2 regions of the Actinoallomurus bryophytorum genome follow, and region 2 is predicted to be linked to the other one. Evidence: predicted binding sites of a transcription regulator. Region 2 holds the regulator's gene; the other holds the start of a gene.
What was found. The regulator LexA, encoded in region 2, represses DNA repair genes until DNA is damaged. The targets are predictions, from matches to a motif close to TCGAACANNTGTTCGA.
Positions count from the first base shown of each region.

Region 1: recA (recombinase RecA) is a predicted target of LexA. The motif match lies at 5,455-5,470, and genes of this name have one in related genera.

Region 1 is NZ_VFOZ01000001.1:534,003-545,064, forward strand. Features, by position in the region: gene rny (ribonuclease Y) at 411-2,006, opposite strand; gene FB559_RS46055 (hypothetical protein) at 2,636-2,764, opposite strand; gene FB559_RS02560 (regulatory protein RecX) at 2,939-3,487, opposite strand; gene recA (recombinase RecA) at 4,200-5,330, opposite strand; gene FB559_RS02570 (ATP-grasp domain-containing protein) at 5,538-6,398, shown strand; gene FB559_RS02575 (hypothetical protein) at 6,444-6,788, shown strand; gene FB559_RS02580 (glutathionylspermidine synthase family protein) at 6,792-7,937, shown strand; gene FB559_RS02585 (DUF350 domain-containing protein) at 7,954-8,397, shown strand; gene FB559_RS44460 (rhodanese-like domain-containing protein) at 8,390-8,803, opposite strand; gene FB559_RS44465 (DUF3046 domain-containing protein) at 8,800-8,994, opposite strand; gene FB559_RS02600 (ATP-dependent helicase) at 9,050-11,062, shown strand, end outside.
Region 2 is NZ_VFOZ01000001.1:5,602,578-5,613,639, forward strand. Features, by position in the region: gene FB559_RS26285 (cytochrome P450) at 1-1,020, shown strand, start outside; gene FB559_RS26290 (hypothetical protein) at 1,028-1,747, opposite strand; gene FB559_RS26295 (long-chain-fatty-acid--CoA ligase) at 1,767-3,308, opposite strand; gene FB559_RS26300 (lytic polysaccharide monooxygenase auxiliary activity family 9 protein) at 3,365-3,949, opposite strand; gene leuS (leucine--tRNA ligase) at 4,263-6,728, shown strand; gene lexA (transcriptional repressor LexA) at 6,857-7,555, opposite strand; gene FB559_RS26315 (LysM peptidoglycan-binding domain-containing protein) at 7,860-8,087, shown strand; gene nrdR (transcriptional regulator NrdR) at 8,371-8,826, shown strand; gene FB559_RS26325 (vitamin B12-dependent ribonucleotide reductase) at 8,900-11,062, shown strand, end outside.

The sequences.
Region 1 (11,062 bases), 5.1 Mb from region 2:
CTGAAACGACGGGTACCGGCACAGGACGGCCACAAGCGAGCGGAGCATCAGCCCCTACCTCAGCCACCTCACCTACCTGAAACGACGAGCACCGGCAGAGGCCGGCCACGAGCGAGCGGAGCATCGGTCCCTACCTCAGCCACCTCACCGCTCGGCCCGGCTCCGTCGTCTCCGCGCTCATCCGGCGGCCCTGCGTGTCGCCGGCTCGCCGTACCGGCCCTATCCCGGAGCGTGGACCCCCTGCCCGCAGCGACCGTACGTCGCCGCTCCCTGTCCACACGCCAGCCGCATGCCGCACGCACGCTCCGCCCGGCCCAGCCCCTCGACCGGCCCATGCCCACCAGCCCACATCGGCACTGGCCGTACGGCAGTCGCTCCACCATCCGGCACGGCCGCGGCGGTGGGCGGGCTCAGCGGGCGAACTCGGTGGCGCGGGACTCCCGGACGACGGTGATGCGGATCTGACCGGGGTAGGTCAGCTCCTCCTCCACCTGCTTGGCGATGTCGTGCGCGATGACCTGGGCCTGGATGTCGTCCACCGAGTCGGGCCGGACCATGACGCGGATCTCGCGACCCGCCTGCATCGCGAAGACCTTCTCGACGCCTTCGCGTTCGGTGGCGATCTCCTCCAGGCGCTCGAGGCGCTTGACGTACGCCTCCAGGGACTCGCGCCGGGCGCCTGGGCGGCCGCCGCTGATCGAGTCGGCGGCCTGGGTGAGTACGGCCTCCACGGTGCGTACCTCGACCTCGTTGTGGTGCGCCTCGATCGCGTGGACGACGTCCTCCTCCTCGCCGTACCGCCGGGCGATCTCGGCACCGATCAGAGCGTGACTGCCCTCGACCTCGTGCGTGAGCGCCTTGCCGATGTCGTGCAGGAGTGTGCAGCGCTTGAGGAGTACGGTCGGCAGCCGCAGCTCGGCGGCCATGATGCCCGCGATGTGCGCCGACTCGATGAGGTGCTTCAGGACGTTCTGGCCGTACGACGTGCGGTAGCGCAGCTGGCCGAGCAGGGCGATCAGTTCCGGGTGCATCTCGGTGATGCCCAGCTCGACGAGGGCGTCCTCACCGGCGCGTACGCACAGTTGTTCGACCTCGGCCTTGCTGTGGTCGTAGATCTCCTCGATGCGCTGCGGATGGATCCGGCCGTCGAGGACGAGCTTTTCGAGGGTGAGCCGGCCGACCTCGCGGCGTACGGGATCGAAGCAGCTCAGCAGTACCGCTTCGGGTGTGTCGTCGATGATGAGGTTGACGCCGGTGGCCGTCTCGAACGCGCGGATGTTGCGGCCCTCGCGGCCGATGATGCGGCCCTTCATCTCGTCGCTGGGCAGGTGCAGCACGGACACGACGGACTCGGCGGTCTGCTCGGTCGCCACCCGCTGGATCGCGAGCGTGACGATCTTCCGCGCGCGCTTCTCGCCCTCGTCGCGCGCCTCGCCCTCGATGTCACGGACGATCAGTGCGGCCTCGCGCTTGGCCTGGTTCTCGATGGCGACGACGAGCTCGCTCTTGGCCTGGTCGGCGGTGAGCCCGGCGGCCTGTTCGAGAACCTGCTGGCGTTCTTCGTCGACGCGTTCGAGCTCGGCCCGGCGCTCTCGGAGCGACTGCTTGACCTCGTCCAGCTTCTGGCTGCGCTCCTCGAGCCGCCGCATCTCGTCATCGAGCCGCTGCTCACGCTCGGCGAGACGGATCTCGCGACGTTCGAGGTCTTCCCGCACCGGGCGGAGGTCGTCCTTGAGGGTCTTGACCTCCTTCTCTGCCTCGGCACGGGCCACCGCGGAGGTGTCCTTGGCCTTGGCCTCGGCTTCGGCGACGATCTCCTGCGCCTGGGCCTTCGCCCGCGCTACGATCTCGTCCGCGTCCCGATGAGCGTTGACTTCCTCTTCGCTCCGCACGGTGCTCTTGGTAGCCGCGACCACCCGGCCGAGGATCCTCCGGAGCACAACGATGACGAGGATGACGAAGGCCACGATGATGAGCAGTGCCGCACCTATGACACCCAAGATCACGGCACTGACCCCTTTCCTCGACGTCGACGCCACCCAACACCAAGGCAGCGCGCGAGGGGCTACGAACGCGCCATGGGTCCACCGGACCGCCGACGGATGCCAGCCGGGGCACAACCATCCAGGGTCCCGGACTCCCACCAGAACCCTGTAATCCCACCAACCGGCCATAGGGGAGCCGGCCGGGATACCTCTCAGCTCGTCAAAGTCTGCGGTCGTATGGAAATCCGCACTGCGCGGAGTAACTCCTCACTGCCGTAACCGTAAGCGTCGCGGAGGTAATGGGCAAGGAAAGACCACACGTTCCGGACGATTCGTTGCATGTGGCAAGCAGATACCCATACCTCCCTCGCCGCAGGTGAGAGACAAGATCGCGCTGGTCGGCCGCGTGGCGGCCCTGACCAGGACCCGTACACACCCTCGGCCACGGACCAGGGCAAATTTTGTGGACCCGCTACACCCACGGGCGCGTCGCGCCCCTGTTCCCACCGCCGAGCACCACGCCGCCCGGAAGATCATCGCCAGTCACCATGGGCCCACTGGTCTGCGGTCGACGCCCTGGAGCCGGCACGGCTAAGTCACGGCAGCCACAGTGGGCCTGGCCTGGCCCGTCCTGAGCAACCTCACCCGGCTCAGACCGCGCCGCCCCAGGCACTCCCCCAGGTCATCCCGCCACAAGCCGCGCGGGTGAGCCGGTGCAGGGTCAACGCCACCTCGTCATCGGGCGCACGGTGGCCACGCTCCGCACCCACGCTTCTCATCCCATGCTCCGCAACCGGACGAGACCGGCCATGCCCCCCACCTCGCCCCGCAGCTGGACGAGGCCGGCCGTGCCCACTGCCGGGACGGTCATCGCGGTCACGTGCGTCGGCTGGATCCTGGGGGTGCGCTGGGGCGTTCTCGTGCTCGGGGGTGTCGGGCTGCGGCGACCGGGGTTAGTCCTCTGGGGGTGAGTCGGGGAGGTCGCCGATGCCCTCCGCTTCGAGGGCCTCGCGGATCAGGTTGTAGGCGAGGCTGCCGGAGTAGCCCTTGCGGGCGAGTACGCCCGCGATGCGGCGGGTGCGTTTGACGGGGTCCATGCCGCGGGTGACGGCCATTCGTTTCGCTATGAGTTCGCGGGCCGCGGACTCTTCCTGCTCCGGGGCCAGTTCTTCGACCGCTTCCTTGACGGTGTCGTCGGCGACGCCGCGCTGCCGGAGTTCGGCGGCGAGTGCGCGGCGTGCCAGGCCGCGGCCGGCGTGCCGGGACTGTACCCAGGCCTGGGCGAACGCGGCGTCGTCGATCAGGCCGGCCTCCGTATAGCGTCCCAGTACCCGCTCGGCCACCTCGTCCGTCACGCCCTTGCGCCGCAGCGCGTCGGCTAGTTGGGCGCGTGTGCGAGGCGAGAAGCTCAGCAGCCGGAGGCAGATCTCACGTGCCGCGGCCTCCGGATCGTCAGCGTCCGCGGCGGAACGCCGACCGGCCGACGACCTCCCACCCGCCATGGACCTCCCACCCACCGTGGACCGCCCGTCGGACGCGGACCGCTTCGCCTTCCAACCGGAACCACTGCGTGCAGCGCCGCCAAATCCGTTATCGGCCTTTCGTCCTGCCACGACATCCCCTTGAACTCTCGCCGTACCCGAATGTCCGTCCGAACCACTGCCCCCTGGACGGAGACAAGCGCCGGACGCCCGAAGCGGTGAACCGGAACCACCGCGCCCTCAAGCCGAGACTCCCGCCGACCGGACCGACCGACCGGACCGGCACCGGCGCCACACGAACGACCGTGGGACCGACCGGACGGCCACGCCCCAGCGAGACGCGACGCCGGCGAGCTCAGAGCCCACCGCGACACCAACCCCTCAGCGAGACGCCGCCGACAGGCGAACACCAACATCAGCGAACCCCGGATCCGGTCCTCGCGCTCCGGCCAACCGCCGATACCGCCCCCTGGGGAGCCTCCCGGCAGGCACCCACAGAGCGAGTGAGCACGAGCCCCACCCACTCCCAGCCAGTCGCGACGCCGCCAGGAAACCCGGCTCGACACCGCCCGGAGCGCCGATGTTCGGCGGTCCGGGGACAAGTGCCCGCAAAGCGAAACGGCAAGAGGCTCCTGGACGGGGGCGACGCCACCGGGGAAGGACTCCGCGCCGGTCTCGGTCCGGCGCGGGGCGTGACGCCGCCGCCCGCCAGGAGGGCTTATCGGGCCGGCTCTCAGACGTCGCCCGGCTTCGGGGTGCTCTTGGCGCCCCGCTTGGCCCCTGCCGGCTTACCCGCCCCCGCCGTGACCGCCCCGTCGGCCGGTGCCTCCGCGGGAGGCGCGGCCGGGGAGGTCGGGTCGGCGTCGAGCTTCGGGCCCACCCCGAGCTTTTCCTTGATCTTCTTCTCGAGCTCGTTGGCCATGTCCGGGTTTTCCTTGAGGAAGGTGCGGGCGTTCTCCTTGCCCTGCCCGAGCTGGTCGTTCTCGTAGGTGTACCAGGCGCCGGACTTGCGGACGAAGCCCTGCTCGACGCCCATGTCGATGAGGCCGCCCTCACGGCTGATGCCCACGCCGTACAGGATGTCGAAGTCAGCGACCTTGAACGGCGGCGCCATCTTGTTCTTTACGACCTTGACGCGCGTGCGGTTGCCGACCGCCTCCGTGCCGTCCTTCATCGTCTCGATGCGGCGGATGTCGAGGCGCACCGACGCGTAGAACTTCAGCGCCTTGCCGCCCGTGGTCGTCTCGGGCGAGCCGAACATGACGCCGACCTTTTCCCGCAGCTGGTTGATGAAGATCGCTGTGGTCTTGGTCTGGTTGATGGCGCCGGTGAGCTTACGGAGGGCCTGCGACATGAGGCGGGCCTGGAGACCGACGTGACTGTCGCCCATCTCCCCCTCGATCTCCGCGCGTGGCACGAGGGCCGCGACGGAGTCGATGACCACGACGTCGATCGCGCCGGAGCGGATCAGCATGTCGGTGATCTCCAGCGCCTGCTCCCCCGTGTCCGGCTGGGAGACGAGGAGCGCGTCGACGTCGACGCCGATCTTCTTCGCGTACTCGGGGTCGAGCGCGTGCTCGGCGTCGACGAACGCCGCGATGCCGCCGTTCTTCTGCGCGCTCGCGACCGCGTGGAGCGCGAGGGACGTCTTACCGGAGGACTCGGGGCCGTAGATCTCTACGACACGGCCACGCGGGAGGCCGCCGATGCCGAGGGCCACGTCAAGGGCGATCGAACCGGTCGGGATCACCTCGACCGGAGGGCGCCCCTCCTGGCCCAGCCGCATGACGGAACCCTTGCCGAACTGCCGCTCGATCTGGGCGAGCGCCGCCTCGAGAGCCTTCTCGCGATCGTTTGCTGCCATGTGAGGTGTCCCTGTGAAATCGGTGCCTGCTGTTATCGGATGCGACGTTACGGGGCCGCACTGACAGTTTTCGAGAGTCCGGGCCACCGGTGTGGATGACGTCGCTCGTTACGGCCAACTTTAGCCGAACACGTGTTCGATCATGGTAAGACACTCCGATTCCCACCGGAAACCCGGAGGGAGTTGGCTTACGCTGAGCGCAGGATCATGCCGGTGACCATTCTCATGTGCGCCGACCCGCTCAACCCCCGGAGGGTCGACGAGCACTTCGCCCGGGAGGCCGACGCCGTACGCGCGCTCGGCGGCTCCATCGCGCTCATCGACCATGATGCCCTCCAGCACGGCGACGCCGCCATGGCCGTCCACCGCGTACCCCGTGACCTGGGCACCGTCTGGTACCGCGGCTGGATGATCACGGCCGTGCAGTACATCGCGCTGACCTCCGCCCTCGGCGCGCGGAGGGTCACGATGGCGGTGCCGCCGGACGGCTACCAGAAGGCCCATGAGCTGCCCGGCTGGTACGACACGTTCGCCGGTGTCACTCCCGCGAGCGTGTGGCTCCCGATGCCCCCCGGCGCTCCCCCAGGCAGGGACAGGCTGGCGCAGCTCGTACGCCCGCTTCCCAAGGGACCCGTGATCGTCAAGGACTACGTCAAGTCGCGCAAGCACGAGTGGGACGAGGCGTGCTTCGTGCCCGACGTCACCGACCTCGACCGGCTGCACGCCGTGGTGTCGCGTTTCTTCGAGCTTCAGGGCGACTCCCTGGCCGGCGGCATCGTGATCCGCGAGTTCGAGACGTACGAGGGCGGCGAGGCGCGCGTCTGGTGGGTCGACGGTGAGCCGGTGCTGGTCGGGCCGCATCCGGACACCCCGGACCGGCATCCACGCCCGCGTACGGAGCCCACCGCGCCCTGCGTACGTTCTCTGGGCTGCCGCTTCATCACGACGGACCTCGCGCGGCGCGCGGACGGCGCCTGGCGGGTGGTCGAGGTCGGCGACGGACAGGTGAGCGATCTTCCAGGAGGCGCCGAACCCGCCGACCTGTACCTGAGCTTCCCGATCCGCTAGGCACCTCTACACTTACCGGACATCACCCCCGGAACCGGAGGGCCCATGCCTCCCCAAGACGCCGGACGGCGGATGCGCTCCGGTGCCGTACAGCTCAGCGCGGTGGGCGTGCTGTCCCTGACGCTCGTGGCCTGCTCCTCCAGCACCAGCGCGTCCTGCGTCGACGGCCAGAACTCCCGCGGCGGCTCACACCGCGTCGTCGACGACCGCTACTGCGACAACGGCGGCACGTACGGCCGCTACTACTGGTACTACGGCGGCCGCTACCACGGCGGTTACATCTCCCGCGGCTCCACGATCCGTCCCCGCGGCAGCAAGATCACTTCACGCGGCGGCCGGGTGATCTCGCGTGGTGGCTTCGGCGGGCACTCCGGCTCGCACGGAGGCTGAGCCGTGCGACGCGAGTTCTCGGACCCGCGGGGGGACTGGGCCCAGATCATCGAGTCACAGGGCCTCGCGTACCACCGCACCTCCCACCCCGAGCACCTGACCCGCCCGTACTGGGACGAGTCGGTGCACTACGTCTTCGGCATGGACGAGGTCCTCGCCCTGGAGACGGTCGTCGAAGAACTCCACGGGATGTGCCTGGCAGCGGTGGAGCACGTCGTGACGACCGGCCGGTACGACGTGTTCGGCATCCCGCCCTGGGTGCGCCCGCTCATCGAGGCGTCCTGGCGGCGCCGCGACCCGCACCTGTACGGGCGGTTCGACCTCCGGTACGACGGCGAGGGCCCGGCCAAGCTGCTGGAGTACAACGCCGACACCCCCACCGCGCTGGTGGAGAGCTCGATCGTGCAGTGGTACTGGCTACAGGACGTCTACGCCGACGGCGACCAGTGGAACTCCGTCCACGAACGCCTCGTGGACCGCTGGAAGGAGATCGCGCCGGGACCGGTGCACTTCGCCTGGACCACGGAAGACGAGACCGGCGAAGAGCTGATGACCGTCGCGTACCTGCAGGAGACCGCCGAACAGGCCGGCGTCGCTGCCACCCCCATCGCGATGGAGGACGTCGGCTGGCACGCACGGGACGAACGCTTCGTCGACCTGGACGAGGCCGAGATCCGTACGCTCTGCAAGCTCTACCCGTGGGAGTGGATCGTCGCCGAGCCGTTCGGCCGGCACGTCACGCGTGCGTCCTGGATCGAGCCGATCTGGAAGATGCTCCTGTCGAACAAGGCGCTGCTCGTCGTGCTCTGGGAGCTGTACCCGGGCCATCCGAACCTCCTGCCGACGTTCCTCGGCACGCCGAGCTCGCTCACGTCGTACGTGCGCAAGCCGCTGCTCGGCCGTGAGGGGGCGAGCATGAGCATCGTGACGCCCGACGGCGTACAGACCACTCCTGGGGAGTACGGAGCCGAGGGCTTCGTCTTCCAGGAGCTGTGCCCGCTGCCCGACTTCGGCGGCGAGCATCCCGTACTCGGCGCCTGGGTCGTGGGCGACGAGGCCGCCGGCCTGGGCATCCGCGAGACCTCCGGTCTCATCACCGATGACACCTCTTCATTCGTCCCGCACCGCATCGACGTGGCACCTCGTTAGGGAGATCGACATGGCTATGGCGTTCTCGGAAGGTTTCGGCACGGCTCTGGGCAAGGGCGCCGGCGCGATCGCGGCGTACACGGCACTGGGGCTCGTGCTGCTGCTCATCGGGTTCTTCGCGGTCGACATGACCACGCCGGGCCGCCTCACCACGATCATCAGGACGAACCGCAACGCCAACGCGACACTGCTCGCCGTCTGCGGCATGGCGGGCGTGGGCCTCGTGGTGGCCGCGTCGATCTTCGCGTCCGGCGGGAAGCTCCTCGAAGGGCTGATCGCGACTCTCGTCTGGGGCCTGGTGGGCATCATCACCCAGCAGATCGCCACGCTGGTCGTGCGTTACCTGCTGGGCATCGACGTGGCCGGGCTGATGAACAAGGAGAAGCTCGAACCCTCGGCGATCCTCCTGGGCGCGACGCAGGTCACGGTCGGCCTGATCACCGCGGTCGCCGTCATCTGAGGTCGTACGAGGCGAGCCGCGGGCGTACGGGACCGGGCGTCACCGGGAGCCCGGCCGCCCGCCACTCCTGGAAGCCGCCGACCACGTCCGTGGCGTCGACCAGGCCGATCGCCCGCAGAGACGCCGCGGCCAGCGACGAGGAGTAGCCCTCGTCGCAGATCACGATCCAGCGGACGCGGTCGTGGACGGCCTCGGGGATACGAGAGTCGCTGCCGGGGTCGAGCCGCCACTCGAGATGGTTGCGCTCGACGACGACGGCGCCGGGGATGTCGCCGTCGGCGCGCCGCTGGTATTCGGGACGCGTGTCGACGAGGAGCCCGCCGGCGCGTACGGCCTCGGCCGCCTCGTGCGGCTTGAGGCGCGTGAGCCCCGCCCTGGCCTCGGCGAGCAGCCGGTCGACGCTCACCGCAGTTTCTGGGGGACGTCGAAGGTGGCGCAGACCGCCTGCCACACGGCTTTGACGGCGACGCCTTCGGCCAAGGCCTGTTCGACGGTGCGGCCACCTAGCTCGGCCAGGACGTAGTCCTTGGCCACGCTCTCGGCATAGCCATCGCCGAACTGGCTGTTCATTCGTTCCCAGAACACGGTGAGACGCACCCCTCAACGCTACCGGCCGGCGCGTTCTGTCGGTGCCGCGAGGCATCATGGCAGCATGGGACCGCTAGACCGCTTCTCCGCCGCCGCGCGTGCGTGGTTCACCGGGGCGTTCGCCGCGCCCACGGCGGCTCAGGAGGGCGCCTGGGAGGCCATCTCCCGTGGCGACAACACCCTGGTCGTGGCCCCGACCGGCTCGGGCAAGACCCTCGCCGCGTTCTTCTGGTCACTCGACCGGCTCGCCACCGTGCCGCCGCCGGAGGATCCCAAGCGGCGCTGCCGGGTGCTGTACGTCTCCCCGCTCAAGGCGCTGGCCGTCGACATCGAGCGCAACCTCCGGGCCCCGCTGACCGGGCTGCGGCAGACGTCCCAGCGGCTGGGCCTGGACGAGCCGGACATACGCGTGGCCGTGCGCTCCGGTGACACTCCCGCTGACGAGCGCCGCCGGTTCGCGGCCAAGCCGTCCGACATCCTCATCACGACGCCGGAGTCGCTGTTCCTGATCCTGACCTCACAGGCGCGCGAGGCGCTGCGCGGCGTCGAGACGGTGATCATCGATGAGGTCCACGCGGTGGCGGCGACCAAGCGCGGCGCCCATCTCGCACTTTCTCTCGAGCGGCTCGACGCGCTCCTGGAGCGACCCGCCCAGCGCGTCGGTCTCTCCGCGACGGTACGGCCGGTGGCCGAGGTCGCGACGTTCCTCGGCGGCACGAGACCCGCCACCGTGGTGCAGCCGCCGCACCAGAAAGAGGTCGAGCTCGAGATCGTCGTGCCGATCGAGGACATGACCGAGCTGGGGCAGCCGACCGAGGACCTGAGCGGGGCGGCGGCCGGAGAGCCCAACCGCACGTCGATCTGGCCGCACGTGGAGGCGCGCGTGCTGGACCTCATCGAGGCACACCGCTCGACGATCGTCTTCGCCAACTCGCGCCGCCTGGCCGAGCGGCTGAGCGGACGCCTCAACGAGCTGTCGCTGGAGCGGGCCGAGGAGGAGCTCGCCGAGGACGACTCGCCCGCCGAGATGATGGCGCAGGCCGGGGCCTCGCGCGGGGCTCCGGCCGACGTCGTACGCGCGCATCACGGGTCGGTCTCCAAGGAGGAGCGGGCCGGGATCGAGGAGGCGCTCAAGGCCGGGCGGCTGCCCGCCGTCGTCGCCACCTCCAGCCTGGAGCTCGGCATCGACATGGGCGCGGTCGACCTGGTGATCCAGGTCGAGTCGCCGCCCTCGGTGGCCGGCGGGCTCCAGCGCATCGGCCGGGCCGGGCACCAGGTCGGCGCCGTCTCCAAGGGCGTCATCTTCCCCAAATACCGGGGCGACCTCGTGCAGACCGCGATCGTGGCCGAGCGGATGCGCGACGGCGAGATCGAGGAGCTGCGTTACCCGCGCAACCCCCTCGACGTGCTCGCCCAGCAGATCATCGCGATGGTCGGCATGGACGAGTGGCCGGTCGATGACCTGGAGATCCTGGTACGACGCGCGGCATCGTTCGCGACGCTGCCGCGTTCGGTGCTGGAGGCCACACTCGACATGCTCGCCGGTCGCTACCCGAGCGACGAGTTCGGCGAGCTGCGCCCACGGCTGGTGTGGGACCGCGTCGCCGGGGTCCTGCGGGGGCGCCCCGGGGCGCAGCGGCTCGCGGTCACCAGCGGCGGCACCATCCCCGACCGCGGCCTGTTCGGCGTCTTCCTCGTGGGTGAGAAGGCGTCGCGGGTGGGCGAGCTGGACGAGGAGATGGTGTACGAGTCGCGGGTCGGCGACGTGTTCGTGCTCGGCGCGAGCTCGTGGCGCATCGAGGACATCACCCCCGACCGCGTGCTGGTCTCCCCCGCGCCGGGACGGCCGGGCAAGCTGCCGTTCTGGCACGGCGACGCTCCCGGGCGCCCGGCCGAGCTGGGGCGCGCCCTGGGCGCGTTCAGCCGTGAGCTGTCCGCGCTGTCACCGGACCAGGCGCGCTCTCGCGTACGTGCCGCGGGCCTGGACGAATGGGCCGCCGGCAACCTGCTCGCCTATCTGTCCGAGCAGCGTGAGGCGACCGGCTACGTGCCCGACGACCGCACCCTGGTGGTCGAG
Region 2 (11,062 bases):
GCCGGTGCCATCAACATCGCCGACATGCCCACGGACCTGAACGAGTACTTCGGTTCCATGATCAACATGGACGACCCGCGGCATGCCAAGATCCGCCGGATCGTCTCCCGTGCCTTTTCCCCGCGGATGATCCAGCGCTTCGAGGACCAGGTGCAGGAGGTCGCCGAGCAGGTCGTGGAGGAGGTCCTCGCGAAGGGTTCCGGCGACTTCGTGTCCGACGTCGCCGCGCGCCTGCCGCTGAAGATCATCTGCGACATGATGGGGATCCCCGAGGACAGCTACAAGACGGTCTTCGACAACTCCAACATCATCCTCGCCGGCGCCGACCCGGAGTTCGTCGCCGAGGACGAGAACGAGATCGCGCTCCAGCTGCTCACCGCCGGCCAGACGCTGAAGGACCTGGTGGAGGACCTCGGCCGGCACCGCCGGGAGCACCCGTCGGACGACCTGACCTCCGCCCTGGTCAACGCCAACATCGACGGTGAGTCGCTGACCGACCAGGAGTTCGGCTCGTTCTTCATCCTGCTCGTCGTCGCGGGCAACGAGACGACGCGCAACGCCATCGCGCACGGGATGAACCTGTTCACGACCAACCCCGCGCAGCGTGAGCTGCTGCTCGCCGACTTCGAGGCGCGCATCGGCGGGGCCGTCGAGGAGATCGTCCGCTACGCCTCCCCGGTGATCTGGATGCGCCGTACGGCGACGCGCGACACCGAGCTCAACGGGACCGAGCTCAAGTCGGGCGACAAGCTGCTGCTCTACTACTGGTCCGGCAACCGCGACGAGACGGTCTTCAAGGACCCCGACGTCTTCGACATCACCCGCGACCCGAACCCCCACGTCGGCTTCGGCGGCCCCGGCCCGCACTTCTGCCTGGGCGCCCACCTGGCCCGGCGCGAGATCACCGTGATGTTCCGTGAGCTGTTCCGGCGGGTGCCGAACATCCGCGCGACGGCTCCGCCGGACCGGCTGCTCTCCAACTTCATCAACGGCATCAAGCACCTGCCGTACGAGATCTGACCCGCGGTCAGCGCACCACGCGGAGCGAACGCACCACGTGCGTGATGTCGGGCAGGAGCCGGACCTGGTTGCCCGGGATGGTGATCTCCACTATCGCCGGCAGCCGGCGGCCGGTGTCCACGGCGACGACGACCTCGGTCTGGTTATTCTCCACCCGGTCGAGATCGGTCGTGTGGGTCATGCGGAACGCGCTGACCCAGCCCGGATGACGGTCGACCGTGAGCGCGGCGCCGGCCAGGTCCTTGCGCTTACCGTCGTCGCTGTACAACTGCCTGACGAACGCCTGGCCGGTGAGCTCGGCGGCGGCGCGCAGCCGCTGGGCCCCCGGCACGTCGAGCTTCGGGTCGAGCGGCTCCACGCTGACGGACGCGTACCAGAAGTGCTTGTAGTCCTTGGTCTTGCTGTCGATCTCCAGTCCGGACGAGGAACCGCCCGTTCTCTTCGCGCGCCACGGGGGCGCGAGCCGGGCGAAGGAGAGCCCGGCGTTCCGGTTGACGATGCGTCCGGTCACCTTCGACCCGGCGCCCGGGAAGGCCGGCAGCGGTCCGGCGAGAGTGCCGGTGGGCCGCCAGGTCAGCGCGGGGACGCCGGTGGGCGCGGCCGTGACCAGGGGATAGGTGCCGGCGAAGGCGTCCGGGCCGGTCTCGCCGTGACGGCCGAGCAGAAGGACGATCGCCGCCGCGGCTGCAAGGACGAAAGCGGCGGCGGCGGCGATCAAAGGCTTCACGGGACTTAAGCGTACGGACTCAGCGAAGCTCGCGCTTGAGGATCTTTCCGGTCGCGGTCATCGGCAGCTCGTCGCGGAACTCGATCGTGCGGGGGTACTTGTAGCTCGCGAGGTTCTCCTTGGACCACTCGACGAGCTCGTCCGCGGTGGTGGTGGCGCCGAAGACCGGGATGACGTACGCCTTGATCTCCTCGCCGTGGCTGTCGCTCGGGACGCCGACGACGGCGGCGAGCGAGACCGCCGGATGCGTCATCAGCACCTCCTCGACCTCCCGCGGGTACACGTTGAACCCACCACGGATGATCATGTCCTTGGACCGGTCGATGATGTAGTAGTAGCCGTCCTCGTCGCGGCGCGCGATGTCGCCGGTACGGAACCAGCCGTCGCGCATCGCCTCGCCGGTGGCCTCGGGCCGCTGGTGGTAACCCTTCATGACGCAGTGCCCGCGGATGGCGATCTCGCCCGGCCCGTCGCCCGCGTCCTTCCAGTCGTCCTCGATGAGCTTCATCTCGACGCCCCAGATGGGCAGCCCGATCGACCCGGGCCGGGCCGGGCGGTCCGGGCGGTTGAAGGACGCGACGGGAGAGGTCTCCGACAGGCCGTACCCCTCGACGATGTTCACGCCGAAGCGCTCAGAGAAGCGGTTGAGGACCTCGAGTGGAAGGGCCGCGCCACCGCTCGACGCGGTCGTCAGGGCGGAGGCGATCTGACCGAGCTGCTCCGCGGTGTGGCCGCCGTCGTGGGTGAGCAGACCCCAGTACATCGTGGGCACACCCGCGAAGAACGTGACCTTCTCGGCGAGCATGAGGTCGAGCGCCGCGCCGGGCTCGAAACGCGGCATCAGCACGACCGTGGCCTGTCGCAGGAACCCCGTGTTGAGCACCACCGACTGGCCGAAGGCGTGGAAGAGCGGCAGTGCGGCCAGGAAGACATCGTCGCCGTCCGACTCGAACATGCCGTCGCAGACCATCGCGTTCATCAGCATGTTCTGGTGGGACAGCTCGGCGCCCTTCGGCCGGCCCGTCGTGCCGCTCGTGTACAGGATGACCGCGGTGTCGGTGGCCTCGGTCCGGGCGGTCTCGAACGCTCCCGCCTGCCCGTCGAGCGCCGCCCAGAACGACTCGCCGTGCGGCGTCTCGGTGGCCAGTGGCGTGGCGGGCAGCACGAAGAAGTCCGTGCAGCCCGGAATGTCGTCGAAGGCGCCGCGGGACGCCTCACCGAGGGGCAGCTCCGGGGTGCCCTCGAAGGCGAACAGCGCCTTCGCCTCGGAGTCCTCGAGGTGGTAGGCGATCTCACGCCGCTTGAGCAGGACGTTCAGCGGCACGACCACGGCGCCGGCCTTGAGGATGCCGAAGTAGACCATCGGGAAGTAGGGCACGTTGGGGCAGGCGAGCGCGACCTTGTCGCCGGGGCGTACGCCCCGTGACCGCAGGAGGTTCGCCACCTGGTTCGCGATGGTGTTCACGAACGCGTACGAGAGCCGGAGGTCGCCGAAGACGAGCGCCTCGCGGTCGGGGGTCTCACGTGCGGTGTCGTCGAGGACGACCGAGAGGTTCAGCATCGGCTGCTCCTGCTGTCAATGGGGGACGCGCGTCCCCCATTGATAGCAGGCCCTGCTCAGGAGAAGACGACGTCGGAACAGGAGTAGAAGGCGTTCGTGGTGTCCGCGATGTCCCAGACCGCGAGGATCAGCTGCCGGCCGTGCCGCGTCGGGAGGGTGCCGCGGTGCGTGACGGGGTTGGGCGGCCGCGAGCCGTTGTAATTCTGCGTCAGGAACGGCGTGGACTCCAGCGCCGCGCGGGTGAGCGGCTTGGTCGGGTCGTAGCTCGTCTTGGTGATGAAGTACCGGAACGACGTGGTCGCGTGGATCGCGGTGAACGTCCAGGTGAAGTTGTACGACGCGCCGCTCGTCATCGAGGCGGCGGGCCACGTGCCGCCACGCGGGTCGTCGAGCTGGCTGAACTCACTGTGGTTCGCGCTGCAGATGTGACCGTCCGCGGGGCCGGCCGAGGGGAACCCCTTCGGGCCCTCGACGCTCTGCGGTTCGTACTGGATCGAGCCGCAGTTCGCGACCTGCTGCTGGGCGCAGCGGTAGCTGCGGCTGGGGGGCGACGTCGTGTATCCGTGCGAGAAGGCGGGGGTGCCGGTCGCGAGCGTGAGCCCGGCGGCGGCGATGACGGCGAGGGCGAGCTTTCGTTGCACGTGACTCTCCTTGGGGGCGGGCGGGGGAGGCCGGTCAGCGCTGGAGTCACCTCACTGTCGTGAATTTACTGGAAACCTTCCTAAAAGTCAGGTAGCCAGTAGGGGCTGGTGTGTGTCACCTCCGGTGGCCGGAAGCCAGGTGGCCCTTGCTTGCGTCTGCGCTAGTCTTGGGATATGTGCTCTCGGCTGCTCCTTAGCCGGCCGCGTTGACGTAGGCATCGGTCGACGCGGCAGCCCCTCCTGTGCGAGGGGCCTTCTCATGCAAGGGGCACAATTTCGTGAGCCGAAGCCGTGTGAAATCAGACGAGGAACGATGACTGGCGTCGACGAGAACTTTGACCCGCGGGCTATTCAGGACAAATGGCAGGCCCGGTGGGAAGAGCTGAATCCCTTCGCGGCGAGTGAGGACCCCGCCGACGAGCGTCCCCGCAGGTACGCGCTGGACATGTTCCCCTACCCCTCCGGCGATCTCCACATGGGTCACGCCGAGGCGTACGCGATCGGCGACGTCAGCGCCCGCTACTGGAACCAGCACGGCTTCAACGTCCTGCACCCCATCGGCTGGGACTCCTTCGGGCTGCCCGCGGAGAACGCCGCGATCAAGCGCAACTCCCACCCGTCCGAGTGGACGTACGCCAACATCGAGACGCAGGCCGACTCGTTCCACCGCTACGCGACCTCCTTCGACTGGTCCCGGCGGCTGCACACCTCCGACCCGGAGTACTACCGCTGGAACCAATGGCTGTTCCTGCGCTTCTACGAGCGCGGGCTGGCCTACCGGCAGGGCGGCAAGGTCAACTGGTGCCCGAACGACCAGACCGTGCTGGCCAACGAGCAGGTCGTCGCCGGCCACTGCGAGCGGTGCGGCGCCCTGGTCGAAAAGCGCGTGCTGACCCAGTGGTACTTCAAGATCACTGAGTACGCCGACCGGCTGCTGACCGACATGGAGCAGCTGGACTGGCCCGAGCGCGTCCTGCTGATGCAGCGCAACTGGATCGGCCGGTCCGAGGGCGCCGACGTCGCGTTCCAGATCGAGGGCAGGGACGAGCCCGTCACGGTGTACACCACCCGTCCCGACACGCTGTACGGCGCCACGTTCTTCGTGGTCGCCGCCGACGCCGCGCTGGCCGAGGAGATCTGCGCGCCCGAGCGGCGCGCTGAGTTCGAGGCGTACCGCGAGACGGTGCAGCGCGAGACCGAGGTCGACCGGCTGGCGGCCGACCGGGACAAGACCGGCGTGTTCCTGGGGCGCCACGCCGTCAACCCCGTCAACGGTGAGCGGATCCCCATCTGGGCCTCGGACTACGTGCTGGCGGAGTACGGCCACGGCGCGATCATGGCGGTGCCCGCGCACGACCAGCGCGACCTGGACTTCGCCCGCACCTTCGACCTGCCGGTCCGCGTGGTCGTCCACACCGGCGACGCGGACCCGGGCGAGTCCGGCGTCGCGACTCCCGGTGAGGGCGAGCTGGTCAACTCCGGGCCGCTGGACGGCCTGACCAAGACCTCCGCCATCCCGCGGATCACCGAGATGCTGGAGGAGAAGGGCCTGGGCAAGGCGGCCGTCAACTACCGGCTGCGCGACTGGCTGATCTCCCGGCAGCGCTTCTGGGGCACGCCGATCCCGATCATCCACTGCGAGGGGTGCGGAGAGGTCCCGGTCCCGGACGAGCAGCTGCCCGTACGCCTGCCGGAGGACCTGCGCGGCGCGGACCTGGCGCCTCGCGGTGTCTCGCCGCTGGCGGCCGCCGCGGCGTGGGTCAACGTCGAGTGCCCGAAGTGCGGTGGCCCCGCCAAGCGCGACACCGACACGATGGACACCTTCGTCGACTCCTCCTGGTACTTCATCCGCTACTGCTCGCCGGACTACGCCGAGGGGCCGTTCGACGTCGAGAAGGCGCGCCAGTGGATGCCCGTCGACCAGTACACCGGCGGTGTCGAGCACGCCATCCTGCACCTGCTGTACGCGCGCTTCTTCACCAAGGTGCTGTACGACATGGGCATGCTGGACTGCGTGGAGCCGTTCACCCGGCTGGTCAACCAGGGCCAGGTCATCCTCAACGGCTCGGCGATGTCCAAGACGACCGGCAACCTGGTCGACCTGGGCGAGCAGATCGCCGCGTACGGCGTCGACGCCGTACGCCTGACGATGATCTTCTCGGGTCCGCCCGAGGACGACATCGACTGGGCCGACGTCTCTCCGTCGGGCGCGATGAAGTTCCTGGCCCGCGCGCACCGGGTGGCCGCCGACGTGACCTCGGCGCCCGGCGCCGCCGCCTCGGCCGGCGACGTCGAGCTGCGTAAGGTGACCCACCGGACGATCGACGAGGTCACCCGGCTGGTCGAGGCCCACCGCTACAACGTCGCGGTGGCCCGGATGATGGAGCTGACCTCCGCCGCCCGCAAGGTGATCGACTCCGGGGCGGGCGGGGGCGACCCGGCGGTACGCGAGGCCGCCGAGACCCTGGCGGTCATGCTGTCGCTGGTGGCGCCGTACACCGCCGAGGAGATGTGGGAGCGCCTGGGACGCGAGGCGTCGGTGGCGAAGGCCGGCTGGCCCACCGCCGAACCCGCGCTGCTGGTCCAGGAGTCCGTCACGTGCGTCGTCCAGGTGGCCGGCAAGGTCCGTGACCGGCTGGAGGTCCCGCCGAACATCGGGCAGGACGAGCTGGAGCGCATGGCGCTGGCCTCACAGAAGGTCCGGTCGGCCCTCGGCGACCGCGGGATCCGCAAGGTCGTCGTACGCGCGCCGAAGATCGTCAACATCGTGCCGGCCTGATCGCGGTGGTCCCTCGACCCGAGGGACAGATGCCCACGAACGCGACATGAAAGCGGTGAGGGCACCCCGTCCGGGGGTGCCCTCACCGCTATGAGCGCAGTGCCAAGGAGACGTGGCCGGTGCGCGTGTCACATCTTGCGGAGCACCGCCACCACGCGGCCGAGGATCGTCGCGTCGTCGCCGGGGATCGGGTCGTACGCCGGGTTGTGCGGCATCAGCCAGACCTTGTCGTCGCGGCGTTTGAACGTCTTCACCGTCGCCTCGCCGTCGATCATGGCCGCGACGATGTCGCCGTTCTCGGCCACCGGCTGCTGGCGTACGACGACCCAGTCCCCGTCGGCGATCGCGGCCTCGATCATCGAGTCACCGCTGACGTTGAGGAGGAAGTGCGTGCCCTCACCGACGAGCTGCTTGGGCAGCGCGAAGACGTCCTCGACGGCCTCTTCGGCCAGGATCGGGCCACCCGCGGCGATACGGCCGACGAGAGGCACGTACGTCGGGGCCGGGCGTGTCGCGCTTTCCTGTCCCGCCGCCGTCTCGTACGACTCCGGCTCGGCCGGCAGTCCTGCCGAGCCCGGCATGCGCACGACCACGGCGCGCGGACGATTGGGGTCGCGCAGGAGGAAGCCCTTGCGCTGAAGCGCCCGCAGTTGATGCGACACGCTGGAGGTGCTGGTAAGTCCGACCGATTCGCCGATCTCGCGCATCGATGGTGGATAGCCGCGCCTCTGCACGGAGTCGCGGATCACCTCCAGAACCTTGCGCTGGCGTGCCGTCAACCCGCTTTCATCACTCGGGCCATCAGGCATTTCCCGGACCTTGCTCATGTATGTCTCCGCTGGATGACTGTGTTCCGGTGACGCGCTGTCGCCGGAATTTCGCTCCTGTAGACGGACGTTAGCGCCTCGTCGCTAAATGATCAAACACCTGTTCGAAGATGTCCTGGAAATTTGCCCATGGTCTGCGGTAGAACTCGTACGGGTGTTCGATCGAAACTTCGTTCGACTCATCAGAGGGGAGATCGATATGAGCATGTCCGCTCAGGCCCGCCCTTCCGTGCCACTCCGTCTCACTCGACGTGGGCGCATAGCCGTCGTCTGTACCATCGCTCTGGTCCTTCTCGCCGGCTTCATGGTGGGGGCACGGCACCGGGCCCGCGCCACGTCCGGCGGAGACCAGGGGCCGGCTCCGGTGGGGGAGTCGGTGATCGTGGGGCCGCACGACACGCTGTGGGGCATCGCGGTGCGTTCCCGTCCGGAGGTCGACCCCCGGATCACCGTTCAGCGCATGATCGACCTCAATGCCCTCTCCAGTGCCGTCGTCAACCCGGGGCAGAAGGTCTACATCCCCTCCCGGTGAGCCCCCGCCTGCTCCCGGCCCCGCCTGTCCCGATGTCCGTGCGCTCTCGTATCGCCGTGCAGGTGGGGGCGCGACACGCCGACGAACGTCCCCAGGCCCGTGACCTGAGCGGCGTCTTCGCATTCATGTTGCGGACGAGGTTGCGGAGGGCATCGCGGAGTCGTACGGTGGACCACAACATCTAGTAGTTACATGGATGTGATTCACCACAGGTTGTGGTGGCGGAGTGAAGTTTGTGTAATCGGCGTGTAACGACGTGCTGTGGGAGAGGGGTGGCGGGGCCATGCATTGCCCGTTCTGCCGCAATCCGGACAGCAGGGTGATCGACAGCCGCTCCACCGACGACGGCGCGGCCATCCGGCGGCGCCGGTCGTGTGCCGAGTGCGGGCGGCGCTTCACCACCCAGGAGACGGTGCTGCTGATGGTCGCGAAGCGAAGCGGCGTCACGGAGCCGTTCTCCCGCGAGAAGATCACCGCTGGGGTACGCCGGGCGTGCCAGGGACGTCCCGTGACAGAGGACGCGCTGGCCCAGCTCGGACAGCGCGTCGAGGAGGCGATCCGGGCGACCGGAAACGCCGAGATGCCCTCCCACGAGGTGGGGCTGGCCATCCTCGGGCCCCTGCGCGAGCTCGATGAGGTCGCCTACCTGAGATTCGCCTCCGTCTACCGGGGGTTCGAGTCGATCGACGACTTCGAGAAGGAAATCGAATCTCTGCGCGCGGCTGAACGCGGCCGGTAACACCCGCTAGCTGCTGCTTGTTATACGAGTTGTCCTGGAGATGGGCCGGTGCGGCCCGAAGAGGGGGAAGGTCATGACGGAAACGGTGAGCGGCCAGGCACGGCGCGGGAGGAGCGGCCGTAAGGGGCTGAAGATGGAACGCATCTTCACCCGGCCAGGCATTCACCCCTACGACGAGGTTCGGTGGGAGCGCCGCGACGTCGTCATGACCAACTGGCGGGACGGCTCGGTCAACTTCGAGCAGCGCGGCGTTGAGTTCCCCGAGTCGTGGTCGGTCAACGCGACCAACATCGTCACCTCGAAGTACTTCCGCGGCGCCGTCGGCAGCCCGCAGCGCGAGTGGAGCCTGAAGCAACTGGTCGACCGTGTCGTCGGTGCCTACACCACGACGGGCCGGGAGCACGGCTACTTCGCCTCCGACGAGGACGCCGAGATCTTCGACCACGAGCTGAAGCACGCCCTGGTCAACCAGGTGTTCAGCTTCAACTCGCCGGTGTGGTTCAACGTGGGGACGGCCTCGCCGCAGCAGGTCTCGGCGTGCTTCATCCTCGCGGTCGACGACACGATGGAGTCGATCCTCGACTGGTACAAGGAAGAGGGCGTGATCTTCAAGGGCGGCTCGGGGTCGGGGGTGAACCTCTCCCGCATCCGCTCCAGCAAGGAGCTGCTCTCCTCCGGCGGCACCGCCAGCGGCCCGGTCTCCTTCATGCGCGGCGCCGACGCGTCCGCCGGGACGATCAAGTCCGGTGGCGCGACGCGCCGGGCCGCCAAGATGGTCGTGCTCGATGTCGATCACCCCGACATCGAGGAGTTCATCGAGACCAAGTCGCGCGAAGAGGACAAGATCCGCGCCCTGCGTGACGCCGGGTACGACATGGACCTCGGCGGCAAGGACATCGTCAGCGTCCAGTACCAGAACGCCAACAACTCGGTACGCGTCTCCGACGAGTTCATGCGCGCGGTCGAGTCCCGCTCCTCCTTCGGCCTGCGCGCCCGCCTGACCGGCGAGGTGCTCGAGAAGGTCGAGGCCAAGGGCCTGTTCACCAAGATCGCCAAGGCGGCCTGGGAGTGCGCCGACCCCGGCATCCAGTACGACGACACGATCAACGACTGGCACACGACACCGGAGACCGGCCGGATCACGGCGAGCAACCCGTGCTCCGAATACATGAGCCTGGACAACTCCTCGTGCAACCTGGCCAGCCTGAACCTCCTGAAGTTCCTCAATGACGACAACACCTTCGACGTCGCGAGGTTCGTCAAGCTCACCGAGCTGGTCATCACGGCGATGGACATCTCCATCACGTTCGCCGACTTCCCGACCGAGAAGATCGGTGAGACCACCCGGGCGTACCGCCAGCTCGGCATCGGCTACGCCAACCTCGGCGCGCTGCTGATGGCGACCGGCCACGCGTACGACTCCGAGGGCGGCCGCGGCCTCGCCGGCACGATCACCTCGCTGATGACCGGCGTCGCCTACCGCCGCTCCGCCGAGATGGCGGCGGTCGTCGGCCCGTACGACGGTTACGCCCGCAACGCCGAGGGCCACAAGCGGGTCATGCGCAAGCACGCCGCGGCCAACGACGAGATCCGCACGCTCGACGCCATCGACAAGGCCATCCACGTCGAGGCCACGCGCCAGTGGCAGGAGTGCCTCAAGCTCGGCGAGAAGAACGGCTACCGCAACGGCCAGGCGTCGCTGCTGGCGCCGACCGGGACGATCGGCCTGATGATGGACTGCGACACGACCGGCATCGAGCCGGACCTGGCGCTGGTCAAGTTCAAGAAGCTCGTCGGCGGCGGGTCGATGCAGATCGTCAACGGCACCGTGCCGCGTGCCCTGAAGAAGCTCGGCTACCAGCCGGAGCAGGCCGAGGCGATCGTGGAGTACATCGCCGAGCACGGCCACGTCATCGACGCACCCGGCCTCAAGCCGGAGCACTACGACGTCTTCGACTGCGCGATGGGCGAGCGTGCGATCAGCCCGATGGGCCACGTACGGATGATGGCCGCGGCGCAGCCGTTCCTGTCCGGCGCCATCAGCAAGACCGTGAACGTCCCCGAGAGCGCGACGATCGAGGACATCGAGGAGGTCTACCTCCAGGGCTGGAAGCTCGGCCTCAAGGCGCTCGCGATCTACCGCGACAACTGCAAGGTCGGCCAGCCGCTGTCGGTGTCCAAGAAGAACACCGAGGAGAAGCCGCAGCCCGCCGCGGCTCCTGCCGAGGTCGGCCCG